Regions from separate parts of the Enterococcus dongliensis genome, predicted to be linked through region 2. Evidence: riboswitches for the same ligand, from Rfam matches in the RefSeq annotation. Region 2 holds a riboswitch; each other region holds the start of a gene.
The links. Region 2 has a riboswitch for thiamine pyrophosphate ahead of tenA (thiaminase II). Riboswitches for the same ligand answer to the same signal wherever they lie in the genome.

Region 1: linked by a shared signal. The riboswitch ahead of thiW (energy coupling factor transporter S component ThiW) and the one ahead of tenA (thiaminase II) in region 2 are both predicted to bind thiamine pyrophosphate.
Region 3: linked by a shared signal. The riboswitch ahead of thiT (energy-coupled thiamine transporter ThiT) and the one ahead of tenA (thiaminase II) in region 2 are both predicted to bind thiamine pyrophosphate.

Annotation. Positions count from the first base shown of each region.
Region 1 covers NZ_JARPZC010000005.1:44,938-50,135, forward strand. Annotated here, with positions in the region: gene P7D84_RS05480 (ArsR/SmtB family transcription factor) at 14-352, opposite strand; gene P7D84_RS05485 (NADP-dependent oxidoreductase) at 595-1,599, shown strand; gene P7D84_RS05490 (macro domain-containing protein) at 1,638-2,129, shown strand; gene P7D84_RS05495 (nucleotide pyrophosphohydrolase) at 2,227-2,517, shown strand; gene gloA2 (SMU1112c/YaeR family gloxylase I-like metalloprotein) at 2,562-2,951, opposite strand; TPP riboswitch at 3,028-3,117, shown strand; gene thiW (energy coupling factor transporter S component ThiW) at 3,246-3,725, shown strand; gene thiM (hydroxyethylthiazole kinase) at 3,722-4,531, shown strand; gene thiE (thiamine phosphate synthase) at 4,519-5,160, shown strand; gene thiD (bifunctional hydroxymethylpyrimidine kinase/phosphomethylpyrimidine kinase) at 5,157-5,198, shown strand, end outside.
Region 2 covers NZ_JARPZC010000008.1:96,513-101,710, reverse strand. Annotated here, with positions in the region: gene P7D84_RS07705 (DUF2705 family protein) at 1-447, shown strand, start outside; gene P7D84_RS07700 (response regulator transcription factor) at 463-1,137, shown strand; gene P7D84_RS07695 (sensor histidine kinase) at 1,130-2,029, shown strand; gene P7D84_RS07690 (sialate O-acetylesterase) at 2,149-2,991, shown strand; TPP riboswitch at 3,061-3,152, shown strand; gene tenA (thiaminase II) at 3,296-3,949, shown strand; gene hemW (radical SAM family heme chaperone HemW) at 4,104-5,198, shown strand, end outside.
Region 3 covers NZ_JARPZC010000005.1:124,568-129,765, reverse strand. Annotated here, with positions in the region: gene P7D84_RS05905 (patatin-like phospholipase family protein) at 1-599, opposite strand, end outside; gene P7D84_RS05900 (class A sortase) at 772-1,476, opposite strand; gene P7D84_RS05895 (hypothetical protein) at 1,740-2,510, shown strand; gene thiT (energy-coupled thiamine transporter ThiT) at 2,560-3,144, opposite strand; TPP riboswitch at 3,194-3,292, opposite strand; gene P7D84_RS05885 (hypothetical protein) at 3,361-3,723, opposite strand; gene P7D84_RS05880 (low molecular weight protein-tyrosine-phosphatase) at 3,788-4,249, opposite strand; gene P7D84_RS05875 (2-hydroxyacid dehydrogenase family protein) at 4,303-5,198, shown strand, end outside.

The sequences.
Region 1 (5,198 bases), on a different contig from region 2:
GCCTAAATAGGTTTTACTCTGAGTGATCAGTCGTTGCAATGATAGTGCTGACAAGTGTCAATACGTCTTTGAGTTTATCGATCTCGGTAGTATCGTGAGATAAGTAGTAATAGTTTTTCGTTCCTTCACTGCGATAATTGATGAGTTTTGCTTGTTTTAAGATCTTCAAGTGATGAGAAACAGCTGGCCGAGAAAGGTTTGTCGCTTCAGTCAGCTCAGTTACTCGCAGTCCTTTACAAGCAGGGTCTTCTAATAATGCGATGATGATCGCTTGCCGTTTTTCATCGCCTAAAGCAAGTAAAAAATCACTGGCTTCTGAAAACCGATTTTGTAATTGTTTTAAATCGTGCATGAGCGCCCCTCTTTTGTTTATTATTTCAAACCATTGAACCATCAATGCTCTGGCTTGTCAATTTTTAGCAAAACAAAGAAGTTGACGAAAGATTTTGAATCAGCTAAGATACATTTTGTGACAATGGTTCAAAAGTTTAAACGAATAAACTTGAATAAATCTAGCACAAGGCTAGAAAATATTAGATTATGACATAAATAGGCTATTTTCTAAATAGATCATTCAGAAAGAAGGAGTAAAAAATGAAGGCAGCATTGATTCGTGAATATGGGCAAAAAAAATTGGAATTAGCAGAGATTGCGGCTCCATCAATTCAAAAAAATGATGTTTTGGTCAAGGTCGCAGCTGCGAGCATCAATCCGATTGATTCGAAGATAAAAAGTGGAAAGATGAAGTTATTGCTAAAATATCAAATGCCGTTAATTTTAGGCAATGATTTTTCGGGAACGGTGGTAGAGGTCGGAGCGAAGGTAACAGATTATAAGATTGGTGATAAAGTTTATGGACGTGTGCAGAAAGAGCGGATCGGGACATTTGCAGAGTATCTTGCAGTCGCACAAGAAGACATCGCTTTGATGCCGCAGAATTTGAATTTTGAAGAAGCGGCGGCCATTCCTTTAGTAGGATTGACCAGTTATCAAGCCTTGTATGAGATTATGGAACTTACAGCAAAAGATAAAGTGCTAATACAAGCAGGTTCAGGTGGTATCGGAACAATTGCGATTCAGTTGGCAAAATTAACAGGCGCCTATGTAGCGACTACAACCAGTCAGAAAAATACGGCATTGGTAAAAGAGCTAGGTGCAGATTGTGTCATCGACTACCATAAAGAAAACTTTGACGAGGTTCTTTTTGATTATGATTATGTGTTTGATACGATGGGTGGCGATATTTTGGAAAAAGCATTCAAGATTGTTAAACCTAATGGAAAAGTTGTGACTCTTTCAGGGATTCCCAATAAACAATTTGCTGAAGCGTATGGTCTGTCTTATTGGAAGCAGCAACTTTTAGCGTTGGCTAGTCATAAACTTAGTAAGTTAGCGAAAAAAGCACAAGTCAGTTATCATTTTCTATTTATGCGGCCAGATGGCAAACAATTAGCTAAATTAACTGATTTGATTGAAGCGGGCAAAATTCACCCCATTATTGATCGAGTTCTGCCACTAGAAGCTATTCAAAAAGCGTTTGATTATTCTGATTCAGGTCGAGCAAGAGGAAAAATCATCATCAAAATATCAGATGAATAAATCGATAAGCCGCAACGAAGAAAAGGAGCGAAAAAAGAATGATTGAAATAAAACTTGGCGATATCTCACAGTTAGCGTTTCAAGTGGATGCAATTGTCAATGCTGCAAATGCGGATTTGATTCCTGGTGGCGGAGTCGATGGCGCACTTAATCGGGCAGCTGGTCCTGAGTTAAAAGAGGCGATGGCAAAAATTGGCGGGACAACGGTAGGTAGTGCGGTGCTCACTCCAGCATTTGATTTGCCGGCAACGTACGTCATTCATGCAGTAGGTCCACGCTACATCGATGGTGCGCATCAGGAAAAAGTTTTATTGACTGCCGCATATGAAGCCGTTTTTCGTTTGGCTCATGAGTATAAGCTTCATTCGCTTGCATTGCCTGTATTGAGTTCGGGTATTTATGGGTATCCTAAAGCAGCTGCTGCACAGATTCTTTATGAAGTAGCAACCAGACCAGAAAATCAACAGTTTAAAACAACAGTTATCGTTTTTGAACCTGAGTGGCTGTCAATTTTTGAGAAGTTGAAATAAGATTTAACGGATGATTTTTTCAACTAATTCGATCGACGCGTGATTGAAAATGAGGTCCTCAATTTTATGGTAGACTATGGATGAAAGAAGGGGAACTATGGACAGTATGGAGAAAATCAATCAGTTTCGTGATGAACGGAACTGGCGGCAATTCCACAATGAAAAAGATTTGGCGTTGTCAATCTGTTTGGAAGCGGCAGAATTATTGGAACTTTTTCAGGGGAAAGATTCAGCAGAAGCACGAACTCAAACGGAACGTTTAAAAGAAGAATTGGCGGATGTATTGATCTATTCTTACATGATGGCAGATAATTTAGATTTTGACATTGACGAGATTATCAGTGAGAAATTAAAGAAAAATGCGATCAAGTATCCAGTGGAAAAATAATAGATCGAGCTAGCTCAATTACTGAGCCAGCTCGATTTTTTTGCTTATTCATGCAGCTCTAATGGCAATCCATCTGGATCAAAAAAGAAAGTCATTTTCTCACCAGTGAAATCATCTGTCCGCAAAGGCTCACATTCGACCCCATGTTCTGTTAAGTAAGCAACTGTTGCTTCAATGTCTGCTGTTTTAAATGCAAGATGACGCAATCCAGCGGCTTCAGGAAAACTGGGACGTTGCGGAGGATTTTGTACCGCAAAAATTTCTAATTCAGCGCCGGCTAACTGTAGATCTAACTTATAATCTTGTCGTTCTGCTCGATAATTCTCACGGATGATCGGCAAGCCTAGAATGTCGACATAAAAATGCCGTGCCTGTTGATAATCTGAAACAATAATAGCGATGTGATGGATGACAGAAAAATCTGGTGGTTGCATAAAATCCTCCGTTCCTTTTTTTCTTATTATAAGCTAGTTGAGTAAAAAAAAGTATGTTATACTCAAACTAATTGAAGAGAAACATTTGGGGTGCTGTTTGGCTGAGATTATACCCATGGAACCTGATACAGTTAAGACTGTCGCAGGGAAATGTAGCTAATGACTGATTGTACCCGACCATTTTATTTTGGTTGGGTTTTTCTGTTTTTTTAGACCCCACTTTTGTTTTCTTATAAAAAAGGGGTGTTTGATGTGGAAAAAAACAAGATTCATAAATTAACTTTGCTAGCTTTAATGATTGCATTAGATGTTATTTTGTCACCAGTGATGCGAATTGAAGGCATGGCGCCGATGTCTAGTGTGATGAACATTATTGCCGGTGTATTATTAGGTCCAGTTTACGGCACTTTGATGGCATTTGTCTGCGGATTAGTACGAATGACGATGTTGGGTATTCCGCCGCTAGCTCTGACTGGTGCAGTATTTGGTGCATTTTTCGCCGGTGTATTTTACCGTATAGGAAAACGCCTAATTTGTTCAATGATCGGTGAAATCATTGGTACTGGGTTCATTGGCTCATTGTTATCCTATCCAGTGATGGTCTGGTTTACCGGTAGTCGAAGTGAGCTGTACTGGCTGATTTATACACCAAGATTTATTGGTGCAACACTGATTGGTTCGGTAATCGCGTGGATTGTCTTGATAAAACTGCAAGAAACAGCAATCTTCAAACGTTGGCAGCGCTTATTTTTTAATGAAAGGATGTTGGGATGATAAAGACAGATATTTCAAAAGTATTTCCCTTGTTAGAGGCACCGTTAGTCCACTGTATAACCAATGAAGTCACGTGTGAAACAGTTGCGAATGCTTTATTGTATATTGGTGCAAAACCAATTATGGCTTCTGATCGAAGAGAGTTCGATGAATTATTTCAACAGACGGATAGTTTGTTATTGAATATTGGACATTTATCAGAAGAACGTGAAGAAAGTTTAGTAGCTGCTGCAAAATTGGCTAATAAATCAAAAAAACCTACAGTTGTCGATCTAGTTGGTTACGGAGTGAGCCAGACACGTAATCAAGTTGGCCAACAGTTGGCAGCAGAACAGCCGACGGTGATTAAAGGGAATAGTTCTGAACTGCGTCATTTTTGTGGATTATCAAGCCAAGCTCGTGGCGTAGACAGCAGTGCATTAGATCAAAATCCAGCAGCACTTGATGAATTGTCTGAAGCGATGCAAGCATTGACTAAACGATATCCGAAAACAATCTTTTTAGCGACTGGTAGTCAAGATTTAATTGTCAAAAATGGCCATCAGTGGCGTTTGACTAATGGCGTAGCCTCTTTGGATCGATTCACTGGTACTGGGGATATCGTCGGTGCTTTGATTGCAGCCTTACTTGGTGGTGGAATCGAACCAATTGTCGCGGTTATTGCTGCGGTCAGTTATTTTAATCGTTGTGGAGAGCAGGCAGAAAAAACAGCAGGGTTAGCTGCTTTTCGACAAGCGACCTTAGACCAATTATCGTTATTGATGGAAAAAAATTGGTGGACTGAGGTGAGAGGATGGGAAAAATAATGGATTTGTCTCTGTATCTTGTAACAGGACGTTATGATTTTAGTGATGAAAAATTTTTAGCGGTGATTGAAGAAGCCTGTAAAAATGGTGTGACACTCGTTCAATTACGGGAAAAAGAATTAATGACAGGAAAATTTTATGACTTGGCCTTACAGGTGAAAAAAATAACAGATTATTATCATGTTCCGTTGATCATCAATGATCGCGTGGATATTTGCTTAGCTGTTGATGCTGCAGGTGTTCATATTGGTGATGATGAAATGCCGGTAAATGTCGTTCGTACGTTGATTGGCCCCGAAAAAATCTTAGGTGTGTCTGCTAAAACAGTGACAAGAGGGGTAGAAGCGGAGAAAGCCGGAGCGGATTATTTAGGGATTGGTGCAATTTTTCCTACTAAAACGAAAGATACCTCGCTCACCTCACTTGATATGTTAAAGGCAATCAATGCTGCGGTGACGATTCCAAGTGTCGCAATCGGCGGAATTACTGAAAGTAATTTACTTGAACTTGCAGGAAGCGGGATAGCCGGCGTTTCGATCGTGAGCGAGATCATGAAAGCTCAAAATGTCGGTGAGAAAGTTCGCCGTTTAAAACAAACAATTAATGAAGTATTGGAGGAAGCACAATGATCAATTCAACACCACAAGTCGTGACGATTGCCGGTTCT
Region 2 (5,198 bases):
GCAGAAATTATCACGTTGTTTTTAACACTATTATTGACTATATTAGGTGTATCAATTTACACGTTGTGTTTTGGTTTTGGTCAAATTGAAGGCTTCTCCAATGTTTGGGAATTTTGGACGAAGGTCTTTTTTGCAGAACTGTTACTTACATTAGCAGCAACTGCTACTAGTGTTGCCTTGACTTTTATTGTTCGCAATACGTCACTTGCCTTGATTACTACTTTTGTCTACACGTTATTGGTCGCTTTTCTTCCAGGAATATTTAATCGTTATGAAAGTCTTAGTTTTCTTCCAGAGTGGTTTGTCCAAACTTGGCTTATTTATACGGATTTTGCTAGTTCAGGTATTTATGCTCAAATCCCTCAAATGATTGTAGTGAGTTTAGTGACGATTGTGGTATCATCGGCTATAGGAATGATGGTTTTTCAAAAATCTGATATCAAGTAGGAAGTTGGTGACGCCATGTCGCAGATTTTGATTGTTGAAGATGATACCGCAGTTCATGTCCTTTTAAAAGAGGTCTTGACTACTCATGGTTTTATAACTATAGATGCTTATTCAGGTACTGAAGGCAGACTTTTGCTGGATTCTCATGAGGTTGATCTTATTCTCCTTGACCTCATGTTGCCAGGTCTTTCAGGGGAAGATTTCGTAAATGAAATTCGTCAAAAATCTCAAGTTCCAATTATAGTTTTGACTGCTAAAGGTGATCAGATTGATAAAAATACGCTCTTAGCTGCCGGTGTGGATGATTATATGGTAAAACCCTTTGATATCAATGAACTTCTTTTACGCATAGCTATTCAGCTTCGTCATCAGTCGGTCCATTCACCAGCAAAAAGTGAATCCGTACTACATTATAAGGAAATCTTTTTAGAATTAGAAACACGAATTGTCACTGTTTCAGGAAATGAGATTCATTTAACGGGAAGAGAATTTTCTCTATTGGAATTGTTTTTGACCCATCCTCAAAAGGTTTTTTCTCGAGCGAATTTGTACGAAAGTGCTTGGGAAGATCCGTACTTTGAGAGTGATAAATCGGTCAACATGCACATTAGCAATCTGCGGAAAAAATTGTCGTCTGCCGGTGTGAATTACATTCAGACTATATGGGGAGTGGGATTTAAATTTGATTAACTGGCTATTAAGTGCCGTACTGATCTTATTATTAGTTTACGTGATTTTATTGAAACGAGAACTTCGCCGCTTGAAAACAACGATTACTACCTTGTCAGAAAGGCAAGCTTATGGCGGTCGTCTGTCATTGGAATTTCGCGAAAAAAATTTATTAGAAGTCGTGGATGTCTTGAATGTTTGGATAGATGAAGTGGAAAAAAAAGGACAGGTTTATCGGGAATCAGAAGAAAACATAAAGCTGACGATTGCTGGATTATCACACGATTTGCGAACCCCTTTGACTACGATAAAAGGTTATGTACAGCTGCTTCCTATTACAGAAGATCCGGTGAAAAGAGCACAATATATCACTATTATTGAACAAGCCATCGCTAGACTTTTAAGTATGACAGATCAATTTTACGATCTTACACGCATCGAAACTAAACAAAAAGAAATGGAACTTCGACCGATTTTGTTTTCAACAGAAGTGGAAGAAGTTCTATTTTCTTTTTATGAACAATTCCGTGAACGTGGGATAGAAATAGAATTTTTAGCAAACAGTGCTGACAGGACAGTTTTAGCAGATAGGATCATGCTGACACGAGTCATTCAAAATGTCGCACAAAATCTACTTCGATACGCAGAAGGTCACGTGACGGTTGCTTTTTTAGAAGCGTCAGATGCCGTCACTTTGCAAGTTATTAATCACGTGAAACCAGGTACTCAAGTACATATTGAAAAAGTTTTCCAACGATTTTACACTGAAAATACTAGTCGAAGCAATACCGAAGCTAGCGGATTAGGCCTATATTTGTCTAAGAAATTAGTAGAAGGAATGGGGGGCATGATGACCGCTCAGCTATCAGATGACAAATTCACACTTTTAATAAAATTAAAAAAAGGAATCTGACAATCATTTTAGGAATCGGAATAGTCATCATTGAGATTTTCTTACTCTATTTTATTTATAGAGTCTTGTCATTGTTATTTGATTAAGCTATAGTTTGGTAAAGAATTTGAGGTGAAAAAATGAAATCTATTTTATTGATTGGACAATCGAATATGGCGGGGCGAGGTTACATAAATGATGTTCCGGCTATCTACAATGAAAAGATAGAAATGTTACGCAATGGACGATGGCAGATGATGGCAGAGCCCATCCATTTTGATCGAGAAGTAGCTGGGATTGGTCCAGCAGCGTCATTTGCTGCAGCTTGGATGCAAGAACATCCAAATGAAAAACTTGGTTTGATTCCTTGTGCTGAAGGTGGTAGTTCTATTGATGAATGGGGTGCAGATCAATTGTTGACACGCCATGCATTGGCTGAAACGAAATTTGCCATGGAGTCTAGTGAATTGATTGGTATTTTGTGGCATCAAGGTGAAAATGATAGTCTGAATGGTCGTTATAAAAATTATGCAGAAAAGTTGAAGGCTGTTCTTGAGCATTTTCGTAGGGAACTTGATTTACCTAGGCTTCCTATTATCGTTGGTGAGTTGCCTGATTTTCTTGGGAAAAATGGATTTGGGTTAAGTGCGACAGAGTTTGCTGAAATCAATCATGAAATGGCAAAAGTAGTAACTAATCTAGCTGATTGTTACCTCGTCAGTGCTGAAAAACTTTCTGCAAATCCAGATGGGATCCATATTGATGCAAAATCTCAAAGACGATTTGGGATTCGTTACTATGAAGCGTTTGCGACAAAACGAGATGTACTTCATGCTTTGGGGAACGAAGATGAGCAGCTTAGTTTAATCTATGGACGAGAAACAAGTAAGAACGAAAAAATCTATTTATTGAGTCGAGATTTTGCACTTGGGAAAATTAGTTATCAAAAATTCATAGAAATGTTTACTGCAATCACAAGTTGATAAAATTCATGACTGAAATATTCTTAGTAAGAGCACTCTTATTTACAAAAGGTATGTTATACTTTTTGTAATGAACACTAGGGGTGCTTTTTAAGCTGAGATCATACCCATTGAACCTGAAACAGTTAGAACTGACGCAGGGAATGTGTGATGCTTTTTAATTTGTCCCCGGCTGCTTTTAGTGGTCGGGTTTTCTTGTATCATTTGTTTGACATCGCCCCTTTTAGTTTAGAGAAAAGATAAATATGGAGGACATATTTGAATAGAGCAGTGTAAAAACTACTATTATATAGGAGGAAAAACGATGTTTACTGAATTAGCCAGAAAAAAAGCGGCAAAGTATTGGGAGAAAAGTTTTGAACATCCTTTTGTCCAATCATTGGCAAGAGGTGATTTAGCACCGGAGATTTTCCGTTATTACTTATTGCAAGATCGTTATTATCTTGAGCATTTTAGCAAATTATATGGTTATATCGCAAAACAGACAATCGATAAAGAAGTCCAAGCTCATTTGCAGAAAAATGCAGAAAATTTAAAACAAGGTGAGTTAGCAATTCGAGAAGAGTTTTTCTCGAAATTAGCAATCAGTGAAGCAGAAATCCTGACGCCCCCCATTGCACCAACTGCATATCATTACGTTTCTCATATGTATCGTCAATTGATTGAGGGGACACCCAACACAGCTTTTGCAGGAATGCTGCCATGTGCGTGGCTTTATCAAGAAATCGGGGAGTGCTTGATTACTGTCGGTTCGCCAGACCCAGTATATCAGTGTTGGATCGAAACTTATGCGGGTGAAACAGCTGTCGAAGGGATCAAAAAGGAACGTGTGTTGTTAGATCGTTTATATGAGGAAAGTACAGAAAAAGAACAACAACAGATGATCGAAGCTTTTGTGATTAGTAGCAAGCTAGAATATGCTTTTTGGGAAATGGCAATGACTTTAGAAAAATGGTGAGTTTTTCATGATACATTCTGATTAAAGAGAAATGACGACTATTTTTTGGTATTTTTCTTATAATTCTCTTCATTTGCTTCAACAAATATTTTTAGTAATCTCAAGTGTGATAGAATACCAATTGTTACTAATTAGTAGAAGAAAGAGGAATCAAATGACACAATCAACTTCAGCTTATATTCACATTCCTTTTTGTGAACACATTTGTTACTACTGTGATTTCAATAAAGTTTTTATTGAAGGTCAGCCGGTAGATGAATATATAGAAGCATTATTGAAAGAAGTACGTCTTTCTTTGAGTAAAAACCCAGTAGAGAATATGGAAACTGTCTATGTGGGAGGAGGGACACCTACCTCTCTTAATGCAATGCAATTGGATCGATTGCTGAGCGGCTTGCGCGAGATCCTTCCTTATCATCAGGGAGAATTTACCGTCGAGGCCAATCCTGGTGATTTGTCAGCGGATAAATTGGACGTTTTGAAAAACTATGGTGTAAATCGTTTGTCGATGGGCGTGCAAACCTTTGATGATCGCTTGTTGAAAAAAATTGGACGCAAGCATACAGCTCAAGACGTATACGATACCATCCGTTTGTTAGAAGAAAAGGACTTTAACAACGTAACAATTGATTTGATCTACGCTTTACCAGGTCAGAGCTTAGAAAGTTTTCGTGATACCGTAGCACAAGCATTGGCGTTAGATCTACCTCATTATGCATTGTACTCACTAATTTTGGAAAATCAAACCATGTTTATGAATTGGGTCCGTCGTGGAAAAATGCAACTGCCTGAGCAGGAGATAGAAGCGCAGATGTATGCAGAGACAATCCAAGCGATGGAGCAGGCTGGAAGGAAACAATATGAGATCAGTAATTTTGCTAAACCAGGTTTTGAAAGTCAGCACAATCTTATCTACTGGAACAATCAAAATTATTTTGGTTTTGGTGCAGGAGCCAGCGGCTATCTTGGAAAGAAGCGCTATAAAAATCGTGGGCCGATCCAACATTATTTACGAGCATTGAAAGAGGATCAATTACCTATACTTGAAGAAGAACAATTATCTACAAAAGAACAGATTGAAGAAGAGATGTTCTTAGGCTTAAGAAAAATTTTAGGTGTTGAGAAAGCAGTTTTTCAAGCTCGTTTTGGTCAAAGTTTAACGAGTATCTATGGTGAGGTTATTGAAAAATTAAAACACCAAAAGTTGATAACAGAAACAGATTCTAGTATTTATTTAACCAAGACTGGT
Region 3 (5,198 bases), on a different contig from region 2:
TCCAATACTTTGTTCGTTTCGATCTTTTCCCATAATGTTAAAGCCTGGTCATAATCGCCTTGTACAATCAGCGCACCATTCAAGCTGCCAACAGAAGTTCCAGCGATGATTTCTATTGTGATATTTTTTTCTAACAATGCTTTCCAGACCCCTATTTGATACGCTCCGCGCGCACCGTCTCCACCTAGGACCAAGCCTGTATGGTAAACCAACTCTTTTTGCCAAATGCCCGCCTTTAACTGATACCCTTGTGACACTAGCCATTGATGTACAACGATATTTGCTTCAAATTTTAAATGTAAAGCTTGTTTGAATTTCTGTCGGGCAGCATTTTCCAGCAATAAAAAAGCAGTCTGCCAGCCAAGATTGGTTGAGATCAATAAGTTATTAATCTCCCAACAATCTTCTTGATCAATCTTGTCTACTAATAGCCAATAGGAGTGGTATTGAATACGATACCCCCCACCACGTTTGACCGCTGAAAAAAAAGCAGTACGTGCTTGACCATGCGAAGAATAAAAGGGAAAAAGCAACTGTGTCTGTTGAAATTTCTTCCAATCCATCAACAAATCCGAGACATAAACTCTTTTTAGTTCCATTGCTTCCTCCCTAATTGATCTTATGGTCAACAGCTTCTTGTTCTTTTAGTATAGCAGAAATCTTTTTTCAAAAAACTATCTCGCCTAATAGCAATAAAAAAGTTAGCCTTTTCAGACTAACTTCTTCTCCAAGCTTTTTATTCGGAAACAATTACTAAAAAACAAGGACATATTAATAGGTACGCTGTTCCATCTCAAAAGCTTTTCGCATGGAATCTGTCGCTTTATTGACCGGAGTTGTTGCTGCAAGGTCCCCTTGTACGATGTTTCGAGTCACACCTTCGATCTCCCCGCAAGTGACCAAAGTTACCTGTTTTTTTCCTGGCAAAACATCTAGATATTTTACTTCTGTTGGTTGCACTCGAACTTTTAAGGTAGTTTTATACGTATAAATATTGGTTAAATCAGTCAAATAGATTACGTCACCTTCTGTAACGCTCTCTAATGGTGTAAATAATAATCCTGGACGATCTGCACGATGACTCGCCAAGGCATAATTGCCTTCGCCCATCTGTTGATCAGGTGATAAGGTCCCTGCCCCATATAACAGCACTTCATTAGCTAAGCCTTTAAAAATCGACAAATTTATTTCAACTGATGGAATCGCGATTCCACCTACGACAGGTAATTTCTTATTACTCAATTGCGCCTGTAATACGGCTTCTGTACTAGCCGGTTGTACCGCATCAAAATCAAATGAAGCCTCTTTTTGGTTATTTTCATTAAGCTCGCTACGCTCCATTTTTGCTACAGCATAGCGTTCACCATTATATTGCATAAGGAAATATTTGATTTGATTGTTAAAAATCAACGCCAACCCTATTAATAATAGCAAGAAAAGAAAAATATTTATAAACCAATTTCTTTTTTTCTTCATCATAAGCCTCCTGTATTTTCGCACCTATTCTACCATACTCTTTCAAATCCAGTGAACTACTTTTACTCGAGATTTAAATGAAAAACAAGTAAGAATTAGATGAACTATTCGTTATTTATTAACGTCTTTCCAGCGATTTGAAAAAGGCTTCAACCTTACATTCTTTAAGGTCTTTGTAATCTAATTTTAAAATAAAAGATACGAGCTTTTTTTTTATTATTGAGTTAAAATGAGTATGACAATTATTAGAAAGGGTGAAAATTGTGCCAGATACATTATTTGCTTATATCGATTCCACAAGTAATGCGGTGCTTTCGAAAGGTCTTTCACCCAATGATTTTGTTGAGGGAATTGTTCATCGACCTAAAAATTTATTATTGCTAGATCCGGTAGCAGAAACAGGCGAATACGAGCCTCATACTGGTTTGAAAATTGTCAACAGTCCTGAACAAGTCCAACAGTTTTTTAACAACAAAACTTTTACTAATTCAAAAGGAACCAAATGGATTGATTTTAATGATTTAGCGATGTTGAAAGAACTGACACCATTAGAAATCTCCGAACTATTATATTTTGGGCACATGCGAACACATTTGCATTCACCCTTTTTTTACAAATTACAAAACAATTTCGTCTATTTCAATTTAGGCAATGAAACGATGCGTGTTTATTATCGCTATTTAGATGAATTTTATCGAATACTGGCTAGTAAATTGACCCGAATCGCCTTAGAAAAAGTAAATGATCGGCGATCGTTTTTCCGCAAAGGATCATCTGTTGCGCCATTAGATGGTGAATTATTAAAGGAATTATACCCGCTGTTACAAGAAGGTGCCATTTTTTGTCTTAACCAGTCGGAATTAAAGAATAAATTATACCGTATTCCAATCTTTCTTTCTGATGAAAAAGGTTGGCGACGCAATCCTAATAATTACACGAAAGAACAACAGATTGCAGAAATCTCCTATGATACGGCGAACCAACAATGGTCATTGGAGGTTGAAAACGATGATCCCGTTTTTTCATTTCGATAAGTTCTAAAAAAAGCATTTGTCTTTTTAAGACAAATGCTTTTTCTGTTTATTATTGACTTTTTCTTTGAACCAACAGACCATCTTTAGGCAGATATAATTGCGGTGCTTTTTCTGCGACCAATACTGCGACGATCGCTGTCACAATCGCGGTTGCTAACCCACTGACACCATTCATGACCAATGAGAACAGCCAAGGATTCATGCCCCACAATGCATAACTTCCCCAAAAAACAACTCCTGCAATAAAATGCCAGAAAAATCGCGTACTCGTTCCAACAAAGGAACCTAAAATAATCGTTTTTCGCGCCTTTCGAACATCTTGTTCAACTAATGCTTGTTGAACTTTTTTGGCATACAATCCCGCAAAACCAGCAAATGTAAAAGCAATCGGGTACTCGATCAATACTTGAACGACACTGAGATAAACAACTTGGCTTGCTGGAAAATGCAAGATCCCCCAAATAAAAGCTGCCATCAATGCAGGTTTCAATCCCCGTCGCAAAGCAAAAAGTGTCATTGGAATCATTCCCAATGAGATCGTAAAGCTGCTGCCGATAGTAGTCGGAATAAACGACAATACTAGCGACAAAGCTGCCACGACAGTCCCCTCGACTAAAATTCTTGTTTTATACATAAAAAAACTCCTCCTTTTGAACATACAGTCCACAAAGGAGAAGTAATTATCATTACTTCATCACAATTCCTACGCTCGAATAACCGAAACAGGTACTAGGGTTTAGAGTCATCTCAATCTCAGCCCGAAGGCTCCCCTTTGCGACAGTATTATTCTATTTTTAATACATTCCGAGTATAACAGATGTCTGGTTATCCGTAAAGGTAGAAAATACTTTTACCGTGAGATACTTTCTTGAACACCATTTGGGGATAACGTCGTCACCTTTTTGATTCGCTCAATCGGTAACATCACTAATTGATTTTCTTGAGTTCGAATCACGATGGAATCATTGTTCACCACTTTAGGTAGCCAACCGGAGATTGTTTGAAACTTCTCTTCGTCTTGTTCATCTTGAACTTGAATGACTACTAAACTATTTTGGAGAGCTGCCATCTTTAGTTTAAGAAAAATATTCTCGTTGGCTTGCTCTTGAGCTCGTTTTTCAGCAGAATCATTCAAAAAATCCGAAATGAAACGATACGACGAATTTGAAAACAGCTTAATTAAATTCTTTTTAGGCTTTTCATTTTTAATCATTCAGCTTCCTCCTATCAAGAGCGTAGTTTGATTTTACTTAAATTTCTAAGAAAAAACAAGGAATCTAGTCGTTTTCAAAAAAAGTTAACCATTCGTTTAACCCTTTTTGAATCAAGTAGAAGGTTTCAGCAAAATCACCTGTGTACCAAGGATCTGGAATACTTTTACCTGTATATCCAGGTACACGATCCAAATATAAATAGATTTTATTTTTCGTCCCTTCAGGAGCGATTGCTTGTAATTCACGGACATTTTCTTGGTCCATCCCAATAATGTAATCCGCAGAATAAAAATCTTCAGCAGTCACTTGACGCGCATGCATCCCTTTTGTAGAAATCTGGTAGCGCGATAAAATCTCTTGCGTACCATGGTGAGGGGGATTTCCGACTTCCCAACGACTCGTAGCTGCTGAATCAACTTGATAGTTATCGGAAATCTGTGCTTGTTTTAATGCATCACGAAAAATAGCCTCCGCCATTGGTGATCGGCAGATATTTCCCATACAAACAAATAGAATCTTTTTCATGTCATTCCTCCTGTGCTATAGTCAAATTAGTGAAATGAAACGAGGGATTGTCAATGAGTCAAATTTATCTTTCTGCTAAATTACCTGAACTTGGTACCAAATTATTAAAAGAGGCAGCCTTGGACTATACAGTATATGAAGGCGATCGCTTAATTACGAAAAAAGAACTGATCGAACATGTCGCTAGCTGCGAAGTTTTAATCTGTCCACTTTCCACGATAGTCGATCGTGAAGTCATCGATGCTGCGCCTAAACTGAAGTTGATTGCAAATTTTGGTGCAGGGTTCAACAACATCGATAGTGCGTACGCTAAAGAAAAAAATATCTATGTAACAAATACACCTGTCGTCTCCACCTATGCAACCGCTGAATTAACTGCTGGGTTAATCATCGCTTTGTCCCGTCGGATTGTCGAAGGAGATCGACTCATGCACGAACAAGGTTTCGATGGCTGGGCCCCACTTTTTTTCTTAGGACATGAATTAAAATATAAGACCTTGGGTATCATTGGAATGGGACAGATTGGACAAGCTTTAGCCAAAATGATGACGGCTTTTGGCATGAAGATTCTTTACTACCAGCGCCATCGTCTGCCTTTTGCATTGGAGAAACAGTTACAGGCGACTTACTGTTCACAAGCCGTGCTCATCCAACAAGCAGATGTCTTGACTTTGCATGCGCCGCTGACTAATGAGACACATCATTTATTGACTAGCAAAACTTTTGAACAAATGAAAAATAGTGCTCTTTTAATTAACGCTGCTCGTGGACCGCTAGTCGATGAACAAGCCTTGCTTCAAGCACTAACTACCCAACAAATTGCTGGTGCTGCTTTGGATGTCTATGAATTTGAACCAGCCGTTACTGCTGGCCTAAAAGAACAAAGTAATGTGATCTTGACGCCCCATATCGGCAACGCTAGTGTAGAAGCACGAAACGATATGGCCGA